Regions from separate parts of the Streptomyces daghestanicus genome, predicted to be linked through region 4. Evidence: riboswitches for the same ligand, from Rfam matches in the RefSeq annotation. Region 4 holds a riboswitch; each other region holds the start of a gene.
What was found. Region 4 has a riboswitch for cobalamin ahead of Sdagh_RS00725 (cobalamin biosynthesis protein). Riboswitches for the same ligand answer to the same signal wherever they lie in the genome.
Positions count from the first base shown of each region.

Region 1: it holds a riboswitch for cobalamin, as region 4 does, so the genes downstream of both, Sdagh_RS35115 (ABC transporter substrate-binding protein) here and Sdagh_RS00725 (cobalamin biosynthesis protein) in region 4, are expected to answer to the same signal.
Region 2: it holds a riboswitch for cobalamin, as region 4 does, so the genes downstream of both, Sdagh_RS13795 (ribonucleoside-diphosphate reductase subunit alpha) here and Sdagh_RS00725 (cobalamin biosynthesis protein) in region 4, are expected to answer to the same signal.
Region 3: it holds a riboswitch for cobalamin, as region 4 does, so the genes downstream of both, Sdagh_RS10565 (energy-coupling factor ABC transporter permease) here and Sdagh_RS00725 (cobalamin biosynthesis protein) in region 4, are expected to answer to the same signal.

Region 1 is NZ_BNDX01000018.1:574,937-578,135, forward strand. It holds gene Sdagh_RS35105 (beta-ketoacyl-[acyl-carrier-protein] synthase family protein) at 1-266, shown strand, start outside; gene Sdagh_RS35110 (ACP S-malonyltransferase) at 263-1,255, shown strand; cobalamin riboswitch at 1,288-1,499, shown strand; gene Sdagh_RS35115 (ABC transporter substrate-binding protein) at 1,561-2,607, shown strand; gene Sdagh_RS35120 (FecCD family ABC transporter permease) at 2,604-3,199, shown strand, end outside.
Region 2 is NZ_BNDX01000008.1:987,238-990,436, reverse strand. It holds gene Sdagh_RS13795 (ribonucleoside-diphosphate reductase subunit alpha) at 1-1,339, opposite strand, end outside; cobalamin riboswitch at 1,465-1,587, opposite strand; gene mctP (monocarboxylate uptake permease MctP) at 1,810-3,199, opposite strand, start outside.
Region 3 is NZ_BNDX01000008.1:246,277-249,475, forward strand. It holds gene Sdagh_RS10555 (chloride channel protein) at 1-818, shown strand, start outside; gene Sdagh_RS10560 (potassium channel family protein) at 815-1,327, shown strand; cobalamin riboswitch at 1,403-1,589, shown strand; gene Sdagh_RS10565 (energy-coupling factor ABC transporter permease) at 1,620-2,312, shown strand; gene Sdagh_RS10570 (energy-coupling factor ABC transporter substrate-binding protein) at 2,309-2,644, shown strand; gene cbiQ (cobalt ECF transporter T component CbiQ) at 2,645-3,199, shown strand, end outside.
Region 4 is NZ_BNDX01000002.1:134,795-137,993, reverse strand. It holds gene Sdagh_RS00735 (inorganic phosphate transporter) at 1-522, shown strand, start outside; gene Sdagh_RS00730 (hypothetical protein) at 541-762, shown strand; adenosylcobalamin (AdoCbl) riboswitch at 1,037-1,113, shown strand; gene Sdagh_RS00725 (cobalamin biosynthesis protein) at 1,234-2,178, shown strand; gene Sdagh_RS00720 (cobyric acid synthase) at 2,175-3,199, shown strand, end outside.

The DNA.
Region 1 (3,199 bases), on a different contig from region 4:
ACGACGTGGCGGTCAGCGCCACCAAGGCGGCCTTCGGGCACACCCTGGGCGCGGCCGGCGCCATCGAGGCGGTCACCACCGTCCTGGCCCTGCGGGAGAGAACCGCACCGCCCACCCGCAGTCTCGACCGCGTCGACCCGGCGATCGAGCTGAACGTGGTCGGCCGCGTCCCCGAACCCCTGCCCGCCGGGCCCCTGGCGGCGGTCAGCACGAGCATGGGGTTCGGCGGGCACAACGTGGCGCTGGCCTTCACCGCCGCCCCGTGAGCGCGGGCGTCCCCTCGGCGCCGGCGCGGACCGTGCTGATGTGCCCGGGACAGGGCGCCTACCTCCCCGGCGCCCTGCGCCACCTGCGGGAGGTGCCCGCCGTCGCCGGCGTACTGGCGGCGGTGGACGCGCACGCCCCGGACCGCGCCGGCACCGTCCTGCCGGTGGCCCGGCTCCTCACCGAGGCGGACGCCCCCGGCCCCGAGGAACTGGTGCGCGCGGACCCGCTCGGCTTCGACCTGGCCACGTACGCCGCGGTGGTCGCCGCCGGGACGGTGCTGCTCGACCTCGCCCGCGCCCGCGTCGACGCGGTCCTCGGCCACAGCGTCGGGGACCTCGCCGCGCTCACCGTGGCCGGCGCCCTCACCGTGGGCCAAGGGGTGCGGCTGCTGCGCGTACGGGACCGGCTGCTGCGCGGCGCGGCCCTGCCGGCGGCCGGCATGGTGGCCACCGACGCCGGCCCCGGCCGGGCGGAACACCTGATCCGCGCCCAGGGCACGGCACAGGTGCGGATCGCCGCCCACAACGCCCCCGCCCAGGTGGTGCTCTCCGGCCCCGACAGCCAGCTCGCGCGCCTGGCGGACGCCCTGCGGGACGACGGGCACCGGGTCACCCGGCTGGCCAGCCGCACCGCCTACCACCATCCCCTGCTCCAGGAGGTGCACCGTCACTTCCGCGGCCTGCTGCGGGCCCAGCCGGTCGCCCGGCCCGCCCTCCCGGTGCACACCACCGCCGGGCGCTGGGCGTCGACCCCCGCCCAGTTGCGCAGTACGGCCGCCGCCCATCTCACCGAACCCATGGCCCTGCCCCGCGCCCTGCGCGTCCTGCGCCGGGCGGGCTTCACCACCTACATCGACAGCGGCCCCCGGGCCCTGCTGAGCGCCCTGGTCAAGGCCGGCCTGCCCGGCTGCGCCACCGCCGCGCCGCTGCGCACCCCCGTCGGCGCCGACCGGATACGGCAGCGGCTGGCCGCGGTGGTCCCGCCCTGAGCGGACCGCCGCACCGGCCCCGGACCGGGGCTTGGTACCCTGCCGGGGCCAGTCACGCCACCTCGGTGGTCAGGGAATCCGGTGCGAATCCGGAACTGACGCGCAGCGGTGAGGGGGACGGGCGGGGCACTGATGCCACTGGGACACACCGCGCGGGCCACAGCGCCGGCGGTGCACCGTCCTGGGAAGGCGCCTCGTCCGGACGAACCCGAGTCCGAAGACCTGCTGGCACCTCCGCGCTCCCGCGCGGAGGTCGACCGTAGGCCAGGCTCCGCGTCCAGAGCCCCGACACCCGAGGCATGCCCGTGCTCCGCTCCACCCCCCGTCCCGCCGCGCTCCTGTGCGTGTCCCTGCTCCTGCTCACCGCGTGCGGCACGTCCGGCGCGGCCGGCCCGTCCGGTGCCAAGGGAACCGCCGCGTCCGCCGGTTACCCCGTCACGATCGAGAACTGCGGCCACCGCGTCACCCTGGAAGCGCCGCCCGAGCACGCCGTCTCCCTCAACCAGGGCAGCACCGAGATCCTGCTCTCCCTCGGCCTCGCCGGCCGGCTCGCCGGCACCGCCACCTGGACCGACCCCGTCATGAAGGGCCTGGAGAAGGCCAACGCCCAGGTGCCCCGCCTCGCCGACAACAACCCGTCCTTCGAGAAGGTCCTGGACGCCGGCCCCGACTTCGTCACCGCCTCGTTCGTCTCCACCCTCGGCACCGGAGGGGTCGCCACCCGCGAGCAGTTCGAGAAGCTCGGCGTGCCCACGTACGTCTCCCCGTCGGACTGCTCCGCCGGGAAGGACAACGACAGCGGCGGCGACGGCTCCCGCAGCACCCCGCTCACCCTGGACACCGTCTACCGGGAGATACGCGACCTGGCGCACGCCTTCGGCGTCGACGAACGCGGCGACGCGCTGGTCGCCCGGCTGCGGGAACGGGTGCGCACCGCCACCGAGGGACTGGACGCCTCGGGTGTCTCCCTCATGTACTGGTTCGCCAACTCCCAGTCGCCCTACCTCGCCGGCTGCTGCGGCGCACCCGGCGCCATCACCCGCGCGGTGGGCGCGCGGAACGTCTTCTCCGGCACCCATGACGAATGGCCCCAGATCAACTGGGAGACCGTCGCCGACCGCGACCCCGACGCCATCGTCCTCGGCGACCTCTCCCGCAAGTCCCAGACCGCCGAGACCGCCGCGGCCAAGATCAGGTTCCTGGAGACCAACCCGGCCACCCGCCATCTGACGGCGGTGCGCGAGAAGCGGTACATCCTGCTCAGCGGGCAGGCGATGAACCCCTCCGTCCGCACCGTCGAGGGCGTCGAGCGGGTGGCCGCGGGCCTGCGGGACCTCGGGCTCGCCAAGTGACCGGTATACGCACCCCGTTGCTCACGGCGGCCGGACTGGCCGCGCTGGCGGTGTCGGTCGCCGTGGCCGTGACCATCGGGCCCGCCGACATCTCCACGGCCGACGTCTGGTCCTCCGTCGCCGCCCACCTCGGACTGGGCGAGAGCGGCCTCGCCCCGCTGCGCGACGGCATCGTCTGGGACCTGCGCATGCCGCGCACCCTGCTGGCCGCGGTGTGCGGCGCCGGCCTCGCGCTGTGCGGGGCGGTGATGCAGTCCCTGCTCCGCAACCCGCTGGCCGACCCGTTCGTCCTCGGGGTGTCCTCGGGCGCCTCCACCGGGGCGGTCGCGGTGATCGTGCTCGGCGTGGGCGGGGGAGCGGTGTCGCTGTCGGCCGGGGCGTTCCTCGGCGCCCTGCTCTCGTTCGGACTCGTCCTGCTGCTCAGCCACACCCTCGGCGGCAGCGTCGACCGGGTCGTGCTGTCCGGGGTCGCCGCCATGCAGCTCTTCTCCGCACTCACCTCGCTCACCGTGCTGACCTCGGCGGACGCGGAGACCACCCGGGGCGTGATGTTCTGGCTGCTGGGCTCGCTCACCGGCGCCGGCTGGACCGA
Region 2 (3,199 bases), on a different contig from region 4:
TGACGTGTCCGGGCTCGGCGGTCTGGTTGGCGGTGCGGTTGGCGGTGTCCTTGAAGGTCATCCAGCCATTGCCGGTCTGCGCGAGGGTGCGCATCATCCGGCCGTACAGCTCGCGGGCCGGCAGGGTCCTGCGGGCCAGGCCCGCCGCCTCGGCCGCCCGGTAGGCCGCGTCGAACTCCGCGCCGTACAGGTCGGTCAGCCCGGGGACGTCGGAGGGGGAGAAGAGGGACCAGTCGGCGTCCGCGTCGACGCGGCGCATGAACTCGTCCGGGACCCAGTGGGCGAGGTTGAGGTGGTGGGTGCGGCGGGCGTCCTCACCGGTGTTGTCCCGCAGTTCGAGGAACTCCTCGATGTCCGCGTGCCAGGTCTCCAGGTAGACGGCGGCGGCCCCCTTGCGCCGGCCGCCCTGGTTGACGGCGGCCACGGAGGAGTCCAGCGTCTTCAGGAACGGGACGATGCCGCCCGACTGCCCGTTGGTGCCGCGGATCAGGGAACCCCGGGCGCGGACGCGGGAGTAGGCGATGCCGATGCCGCCGGCGTGCTTGGAGAGCCGGGCGACCTGGTGGTAGCGCTCGTAGATCGAGTCCAGGGCGTCCCCGGGGGAGTCGAGGAGGTAGCAGGACGACATCTGGGGGTGCCGGGTGCCGGAGTTGAACAGGGTGGGGGAGGACGGGAGGTAGTCGAGGCGGCTCATCAGGCCGTACAGCTCGGCGACCTCGTCGAGGGAGCGGGGGGACTCGTCGGCGGCGAGGCCGGCGGCGACGCGGAGCAGGAAGTGCTGGGGCGTCTCGATCACCTTGCGGGTGAGCGGGTGCCGCAGCAGGTAGCGGCTGTGCAGGGTGCGCAGGCCGAAGTAGCCGAAGCGGTCGTCGGCGGCCGGGTCGGCCAGCGCGTCCAGGCGGGCCGCGTGCCGGCGGACGAAGCCGGCCGTGCGGTCGGCGATCAGGCCCTCGCGGTGGCCGGTGGCGACGGACCCGGTGAAGGAGGTGACGCCCTGGGAGGCGGCCTCGGCGCGGATCGACAGGGTCAGCAGGCGGGCGGCCAGCCGCGAGTAGGCCGGGTCCTCGGAGATCAGGCCGGCCGCGGCCTCCGTGGCCAGTTCCCGCAGTTCGGCGTCCACCTCGGGGGCGGCCCCGGACGCGGACCGGCCGCGCAGCGCGGCGGCGGCGACCCGGCCGGGGTCGGTGTCGGGGAGGTCGGCGGTCAGCTCGGTCAGAGTGCGCAGCAGGGCGGCACCCGGGCCGTCCCCGTCGGTGCCGGCGGTTGTCGCCGGGGCACCGGCTGGAGCGGTGGGTGTCGCGGTGGGTGTCGCCGGGGCGTCGGCTGGCGCGATGGTCACGTGGGGCTTTTCCCTCGCTCGGCACGGGGCCTGGCGGAGGGCAGGGGCAGCTCACGAGCGCGCGGTGCGGCGTCGCGTCCACCGGCCCATTCCACGAGGCCCGGACGTCAGGCGCCCGGACCGGATGGCCGGGCGCGCCGTCGGCAGGTACTCGGACTGGACCGGCGTGCGTGCGCACGCGGTACACCGTTGCGGGACAGTTCCGGATTCGCACCGGATTCCCCTGCGGCGACAGCGAGCATGAGCATACATGTTGTGCCGTGTCGCCGGAGTGGGGCCAGATGTTGTGTCGGGGGCGGGGTGAGATGGGGCGGGGTGAGATGGGGTGGGATGTGGGTGTGGGTGGGTGCGGGCCGCCGGTGTGGGTGGGTGTGGATGTGGGTGCGGGCCGCCGGTGTGGCTCTCGCCGGCGGCCCGCTTCGGGTTCGTCCCGGTTGTCCGCGCAGTTCCCCGCGCCCCTTCGGGGCGCCTCAGTGGGAGGTGCCTGCTGTGGCCGGAGGCAGTTCGGTCCGGACGCCCGGGTCGCCCGCGTCGGCCGTGTAGTCCTCGGGGCTGGTCTCGTCGATGCCGTCGGGGGCCTTGGCCGCCCTCAGGACGACGGTGAGGACCACTGTCACCAGCACGTTCAGCACGAACGCCGTGAGGCCGATGTAGCCGATCTCGCCGATGCCCGGGATCTCCTTCGAGGAGCCGCCGAAGTGCGCCTGCGTCGGCGAGGCGACGCCGTACGCGGCGAGCGTGCCGTAGACCATGCCGACCGCCCAGCCGGCCAGCAGCGCCCAGCGGTGGAACCAGCGGGTGAACAGGCCGCCGACCAGCGCCGGGAAGGTCTGCAGGATCCAGATGCCGCCGAGCAGCTGGAAGTTGATCGCGACCGTCTTGTCCATGCCGAGGACGAAGACCAGCGCGCCGACCTTCACCAGCAGCGACACCAGCTTGGAGACCTTGGTCTCCTGCTCCGGCGTGGCGTCGGGCCTGATGAAGTCCTTGTAGATGTTGCGGGTGAACAGGTTGGCGGCGGCGATGGACATGATGGCCGCCGGGACCAGCGCGCCGATGCCGATCGCCGCGAAGGCCACGCCCGCGAACCAGTCCGGGAACATGTCCTCGAAGAGCTGCGGGATGGCGAGCTGGCCGTTGCTCACCTTGATGCCGGCCGCGATCGCCATGAAGCCCAGCAGCGCCAGCAGACCCAGCATCAGGGAGTACAGCGGCAGGATCGTGGTGTTGCGGCGGATCACCTCGCGGCTGCGCGAGGACAGCGTCGCGGTGATCGAGTGCGGGTACATGAACAGCGCCAGGGCGGAGCCGAGGGCGAGCGTGGCGTACGTCCACTGGCCGCTGTCGGGCGGGGTGACGCCGCCCGCCCCCGCCGCCTCGAACTTCTCCCCGGCCGCCGCGAAGATGTCGTCGAAGCCGCCCAGCTTGATCGGGATGTAGATGATGGCGACCGCGATCACGAGGTAGATCAGCGTGTCCTTCACGAACGCGATCAGCGCGGGCGCCCGCAGCCCCGACGAGTACGTGTACGCCGCCAGCACACCGAAGGCGATCAGCAGCGGCAGGTCCTTGATGAACCAGTTGGTGTCCTCGCCACCGCCGACGCCCATCACGTCCAGCACCGCCTGGATGCCGACGAGCTGGAGCGCGATGTACGGCATCGTGGCGAGGATGCCGGTGACGGCGACCGCCAGCGACAGGCCCTTCGAGCCGAACCGGCCGCGCACGAAGTCCGAGGTCGTCACGTACCCGTGCTTGTGCGAGACCGACCACAGGCGGGGCAGGAAGGTGAAGATCAGCGGGTAGACCAGGATCGTGTACGGCACCGCGAAGAAACCGGACGCGCCCGCCGCGTAGATC
Region 3 (3,199 bases), on a different contig from region 4:
CGGCCGCCATCTCCACGATCCTCGGCGGTCCGGTGGTCGCGGCGGTGCTGCTCATCGAGGGCGCCGGACTCGGCGGCACCCGGATGGTCGCGCTGCTGCTGCCGTGTCTGCTGGCCAGCGCGGCGGGGGCGCTGGTCTTCACCGGCTTCGGCGACTGGACCGGGCTGAGGATCGGCGCGCTCGCCCTGCCCGGCGTACCGCCGCCGGCCGGTCCGGACGCGGCGGACTTCCTGTGGGGGCTGCCGGTCGCGGCGCTGATCGGCGCCCTGATCACGCTGGGGCGGGCGCTGGGCCGTCGCACGGTCTCCTGGACGCGCCGGCGCACGGCCGTGCGGACGGTGCTGTGCGCGGTGTTCGTCGGGGTGTGCCTCAGCGCGTACGCCCTGGTCACCGGGCGTTCCCCGGCCGAGGCCGCGCTGTCCGGACAGGCCGCCCTCGCCGACCTGGCCGCGCGTCCGCACACCTGGCCGGTGGGCGCGCTGGTCGCGCTGGTGGTGTGCAAGGGGCTGGCCTGGGGCGTGGCGCTCGGCGCGCTGCGCGGCGGCCCCGTCTTCCCGGCGGTGCTGCTCGGCACGGCGACGGCGCTGGCCTGCGCCGGGCTGCCCGGATTCGGCACGGCCCCGGCGCTCGCGCTCGGCATCGCGGCGGCCGGGGCGGCGGTGACCGGGCTGCCGCTGGCCAGCGCGGTGCTCGCGGTGCTGCTGACCGGGAAGGACGCCCACGGCCAGATGCCGCTGATCGTGACGGCGTCGGTCGTCTCGTTCCTGGTCGCGCAGCTCGTACGGCGGCCCCCGCCCCCGGAGGAGGCGGCGCGGTGACCGGGTGGCGGACGGCCCGTCCCTGGGTGACGCGGACGGCCGTCGCGGCGGTCGTCGTCACGGCGTACTTCGTGCTGCCGCTCGACCATCTGGGGCCGGGGCGGCCGGTGCTCAGCTGGACGGTGTTCGGGCTGCTGCTCACCTGTGTGGCGGGGCTGCTGCTGCGCCAGGTCCGCCACGTCCTGACCGAGCGCCCCGGGACCCGGCCGGGGCTGGCCATCGCGCTGCTGATGGTCCTGTCCGTGCACGTCTTCGCCGCCGCGTACTACGCCCTCGCCAGACAGCCCGGCGAGTTCTCCGGGCTGCGCACCCGCGTGGACGGCCTGTACTTCACCGTGGTCACGCTGGCCACCGTCGGCTACGGGGACATCACCCCGCGGGGGCAGGCGGCGCGGGTGGTGACCGTCGTGCAGATCGGCTACACGTTCGTCTTCCTGACGGCCGCCGCGACCGCGCTGTCCCAGCGGGTGCGCAGTGTGGTCCTCGGCCGGACGGGCGGCCGCGGCTGACGGACCGGGCCGGATGGCGGTCCGTGACCGACGGTGACCACGCCGGGCGCGCTTGTCACCGTACCGGCCGGAGCACTACGGTCGTCACGCCTTGGTGAACGGGAAATCGGTGCGAAACCGGTGCGGCCCTCGCCACTGTGATCGGGAAGTCCGGCTCCGGCCCCTCGCCAGGGGGCAGCCACTGGGTCCTCGGACCCGGGAAGGCGGAGTGCGGGCGGTGGTACCCGCCAGCCAGGAGACCGGCCAAGGCGCGTCGTCCATCCACGAGGTGCTGGAGAGGGTCTGCCGAGTCATGCACATAGCCGAGGGCTTTCTGCCTCCGGCGCACGCGATCGCCTGGGGTGTCGCGTCCGCGCCGTTCGTCGTCCACGGAGTACGTTCCCTCACCCGTGAGGTCCGCGAGCATCCCGAGAGCACCCTGCTCCTCGGTGCCGCCGGGGCCTTCACGTTCGTCCTGTCCGCCCTGAAACTGCCCTCGGTGACCGGGAGTTGCTCCCATCCCACCGGCACCGGGCTCGGGGCCGTCCTGTTCCGGCCGCCGGTCATGGCGGTGCTCGGCACGATCACGCTGCTGTTCCAGGCGCTGCTGCTCGCACACGGCGGGCTGACCACGCTCGGCGCCAACGTCTTCTCCATGGCGATCGCCGGGCCGTGGGCCGGCTACGGCGTCTACCGGCTGCTGCGCCGCCTGGACGTGCCGCTGATGGTCACGGTGTTCTGCGGCGCGTTCGTCGCCGACCTCGCCACGTACTGCGTGACCAGCGTCCAGCTCGCGCTGGCCTTCCCCGACCCGGGCAGCGGGTTCTGGGGCGCGCTGGGCAAGTTCGGGTCGATCTTCGCGGTCACGCAGGTTCCGCTGGCGGTCAGCGAGGGCCTGCTGACGGTGCTGGTGATGCGGCTGCTGGTGCGGTCCAGTGAGGGCGAACTGACCCGGCTGGGCGTGCTGGTGGCCCGTACCGGCGAGCGGGCGGCGGTGGCACGGTGAAGCGGAACACACGGATCAATGTGCTGTTGCTGCTGGCGGTGGCCGTCCTCGCGGTGGCCCCGCTGGTGTTCGGGCTCGGCGACCACAAGGAGGAGCCGTTCGCCGGGGCCGACGCCGAGGCGGAGACGGCGATCACGGAGATCGACCCGGACTACGAGCCGTGGTTCTCGCCGCTGTACGAACCGCCGTCCGGCGAGATCGAGTCGGCGCTGTTCGCCGTGCAGGCGGCGCTCGGCGCGGGGGTGCTGGCCTACTACTTCGGGCTGCGGCGGGGCCGGCGGCAAGGGGCGGAACGGGCCGGGGCGGCGCGGACCGCGGGCGAAGGGGACTGAGTGCTGCCGATCGACGCGGCGGCGCACGCCAGCGCGTGGCGCCGCCGGCATCCCGTGGACAAGGCCGTGCTCGGGCTGGGCCTGACCGTGCTCGCCGTCGGCCTGCCCGCCTGGCCGGGCGCCGCCCTGGTGCTGGTGACGGCGCTCGTGGTGCTGCTCGGCCCGGCGCGGGTGCCGGCGCGGCGGCTGTGGCGGGCGTACCGGGTGCCGCTGGGGTTCTCCGTGACGGGCGCGCTGCCGCTGCTGGTGCGGGTCGGTGGCGGGGACGGGTTCGCGGGGTGGGCGCCCGGCGGACCGGCGCACGCCGGCGAGCTGCTGCTGCGGACCTCGGCGGCCTCCCTCGGGGTGCTGCTGTTCGCGTTCACCACCCCCCTGTCCGATCTGCTGCCCCGGCTGGTGCGGGCCGGGGTGCCGGCGCCGGTCGTGGACGTCGCGCTGGTGACGTACCGGATGAGTTTCCTGCTGCTGGACTCCGTGCGCCGGGTGCGGGCCGCGCAGGCGGCGCGGCTCGGCCACACCACACGGGCGGCGGCGTGGCGTTCGCTGGGCGGGCTG
Region 4 (3,199 bases):
GGGCTGACCGACCTCGAACCGCAGCAGGGCTTCGCCGCCCAGACCAGCGCCGCGACGGTCATCCTGGCCTCCTCCCACCTCGGCTTCTCCCTCTCCACCACGCACTCGGTCTCGGGTGCGGTGATGGGCGCGGGGCTGGGCCGCAAGGGCGGCGTGGTGCGCTGGTCCACGGCGACGCGGATGTTCGTCGCCTGGGGGCTGACGCTGCCGGCCGCGGCCCTGGTCGCCGCGTTCGCCGAGTGGGTCTGCGGCCTCGGCGACTGGGGCACGGCGCTGATCGCGGTCGCGCTGGTCGCCGCGAGCTTCGCGATCTGGCGGATCTCCCGGCGCGAGGTCGTCGACCACACCAACGTCACCGCCCCCGACGAACCGGAACCTGCCGGCGTGGTGACGGCGGCGGTGGCCGCCGTGGCCCCGCCCCCGGCGGGCGTGCCGGCGGCCGACGGCCTCGCGGCCGCCTTCCCCGCCCAGAAGGACATCGCTCCCGACGCCCCGGCCCGTCCGGCCGCCACCTCCGTCTGACGCCCGAGGAAGAGAAGCATGAAGATCGACTGGGCAGCCCTCGGCTCCGTCTTCGGGGTCGGCCTCGTGGCCACCGTCGCCCTGGTGGCCCTGTTCACCCTCGGCATCGCCGGCCTCTCCCGCCAGGAGCGGGCCGCCGCGCGGGGCGGCTCCGCGGCCCTCGCGGTCACCGGCGCGTACGCCTGCTTCGCGGCCTGCGCGGCGGCGGTGGCGTACGGCATCTATCTGATCGTGGCCTGAGCCGTCCGAGCGTGGCCTGAGCCGCCCGCGGCGGGCGGCACGCGCCCGGCCCTCGCCCGCCCCGTCCGGACCGGTACCCGCCGGCCTCCGCACGGGGCGGTTCGCCGTGCGCGCCATCAGCCGCCCGATCCCTCCCCGTGCCCGCCGGTGCTCCGGCGTCGCTGACGGACCGTCGGCCGTGTGGACCTCGGCACATCGCCCCCGCCCAGGTCAACGGCAAGTTGACGGGCGTTCTCGGGGCGTGGTGGACTTCCGGGGCCATGTACGGCGGCAGGAGAGGAAGCCCGGTGCGAATCCGGCGCGGTCCCGCCACTGTGACCGGGGAGTGGTCCCCGGGAGCCAGGAACTCTCACCGCCGGTCTCGTCGAACCAGGGCGTGGACACCCTGAGTGAGGACATAACGCGATGCCCGGCTGCCGTTGCGAACGCAGGTCCGCCTCTCCCGACCGCCGTGTGACCGGCTGATCCCCCGTGCGAGCCGAACGCGTCTTCGCGTACGGCGCCGCCGCCGGCCTCCTCGGCGACCTGCTCCTCGGTGATCCCCGCCGCGGGCATCCGGTCGCCGTGTTCGGCCGCGCCGCCGGTGCCGTGGAACGAGTGCTGTGGCGTGACCACCGGGGCGCGGGCGCCCTGCACACCGCCGTGTGCGCCGGTGGCGCCGTCGCCCTGGGCGCCGTGGCCGCCCGTGCGGTACGCCGCTCCCCCGCCGCCTCCGTCGCGCTGACCGCCGCCGCCACCTGGACCGTCGTCGGCGGGACCTCGCTGGCCCGGGAGGCCCGCGCGATCGGCCGGGCGCTCACGGCCGGGGACGTCGAGGCGGCCCGGGAGCGGCTGCCGCACCTGTGCGGCCGGGACCCCGGGGCGCTGGACGCCGACGGGATCGCGCGGGCCGTGGTGGAGTCCGTCGCCGAGAACACCTCCGACGCGGTGGTGGGCGCCCTGGTGTGGGGAGCGGTGGCCGGGGTGCCGGGACTGCTCGGTTTCCGGGCGGTCAACACCCTCGACGCCATGGTCGGGCACAAGTCGCCCCGCCACCGGCGCTACGGCTGGGCCTCCGCCCGGCTCGACGACGTGGCCGGCTGGCCGGGGGCGCGGCTGACCGCCGCCCTGGCCGTGCTCGCCGGGGACGACCCGCGGGGTGCCGTACGGGCCTGGCGGGCCGATGCCGGGCGGCATCCGAGTCCCAACGCCGGCCCGGTGGAGGCGTCGTTCGCGGGCGCCCTCGGGGTGCGGCTCGGCGGGACGCTGGCGTACGGCGGGCGGGTCGAACACCGGCCGGTGCTCAACGGGGCGCGCGGGCGGGCCGTCCGGGTCGCGGACGTCGAGCGGGCGGTACGGCTGTCGCGGCGCGTGGGTCTGCTCGCGCTCGGCGTGTGCGCGGGCGCGGGAGTGCTGATGAGAGGACGTGGAGCGTGAACGGTGGGGGGCTGCTCGTCGCCGGGACCACCTCCGACGCCGGGAAGAGCGTCGTGACCGCCGGGATCTGCCGGTGGCTGGTCCGGCAGGGCGTGAAGGTGGCGCCGTTCAAGGCGCAGAACATGTCCCTCAACTCGTTCGTGACCCGCGAGGGCGCGGAGATCGGGCGGGCGCAGGCCATGCAGGCCCAGGCGTGCCGGGTCGAACCGACCGCGCTGATGAACCCGGTGCTGCTCAAGCCCGGTGGCGAGCGCAGCAGCCAGGTCGTGCTGCTCGGCAGGCCGGTCGGGGAGATGACCGCCCGCGGCTACCACGGCGGGCGGCAGCGGCAGCTGCTCGGCACGGTCCTCGACTGTCTCGCCGAGTTGCGGGGCACGTATGACGCGGTGATCTGTGAGGGGGCGGGCAGCCCGGCCGAGATCAACCTGCGCCGGACCGACATCGTCAACATGGGGATCGCCCGGGGCGCCGGGCTGCCCGTGCTGGTGGTCGGCGACATCGACCGAGGGGGCGTCTTCGCGTCCTTCTTCGGCACGGTCGCGCTGCTCGCGCCCGAGGACCAGGCGCTGGTCGCCGGGTTCCTGGTGAACAAGTTCCGGGGGGACGTCTCCCTGCTGGAACCCGGCCTCGACATGCTCCGCGGCCTCACCGGGCGGCGGACGTACGGCGTGCTGCCGTTCCGGCACGGGCTCGGCATCGACGAGGAGGACGGGATGGCGGTGTCCCTGCGGGGCGCGGTCCGCGAGTCCCGGGTGACCGCCCCCGTCGGGGAGGACGTGCTGCGGATCGCGGTCTGCGCGGTGCCGCTGATGTCCAACTTCACGGACGTCGACGCGCTCGCCGCCGAACCGGGCGTCGTGGTGCGGTTCGTGGACCGGCCGGAGGAACTGGCCGACGCGGACCTGGTGATCGTGCCGGGCACCCGGGGGACGGTCCGGGCGCTGGCGTGGCTGCGCGAGCGGGGGCTCGCGGACGCCCTGGCGCGCCGGGCCGCCGAGGGGCGGCCCGTCCTCGGCATCTG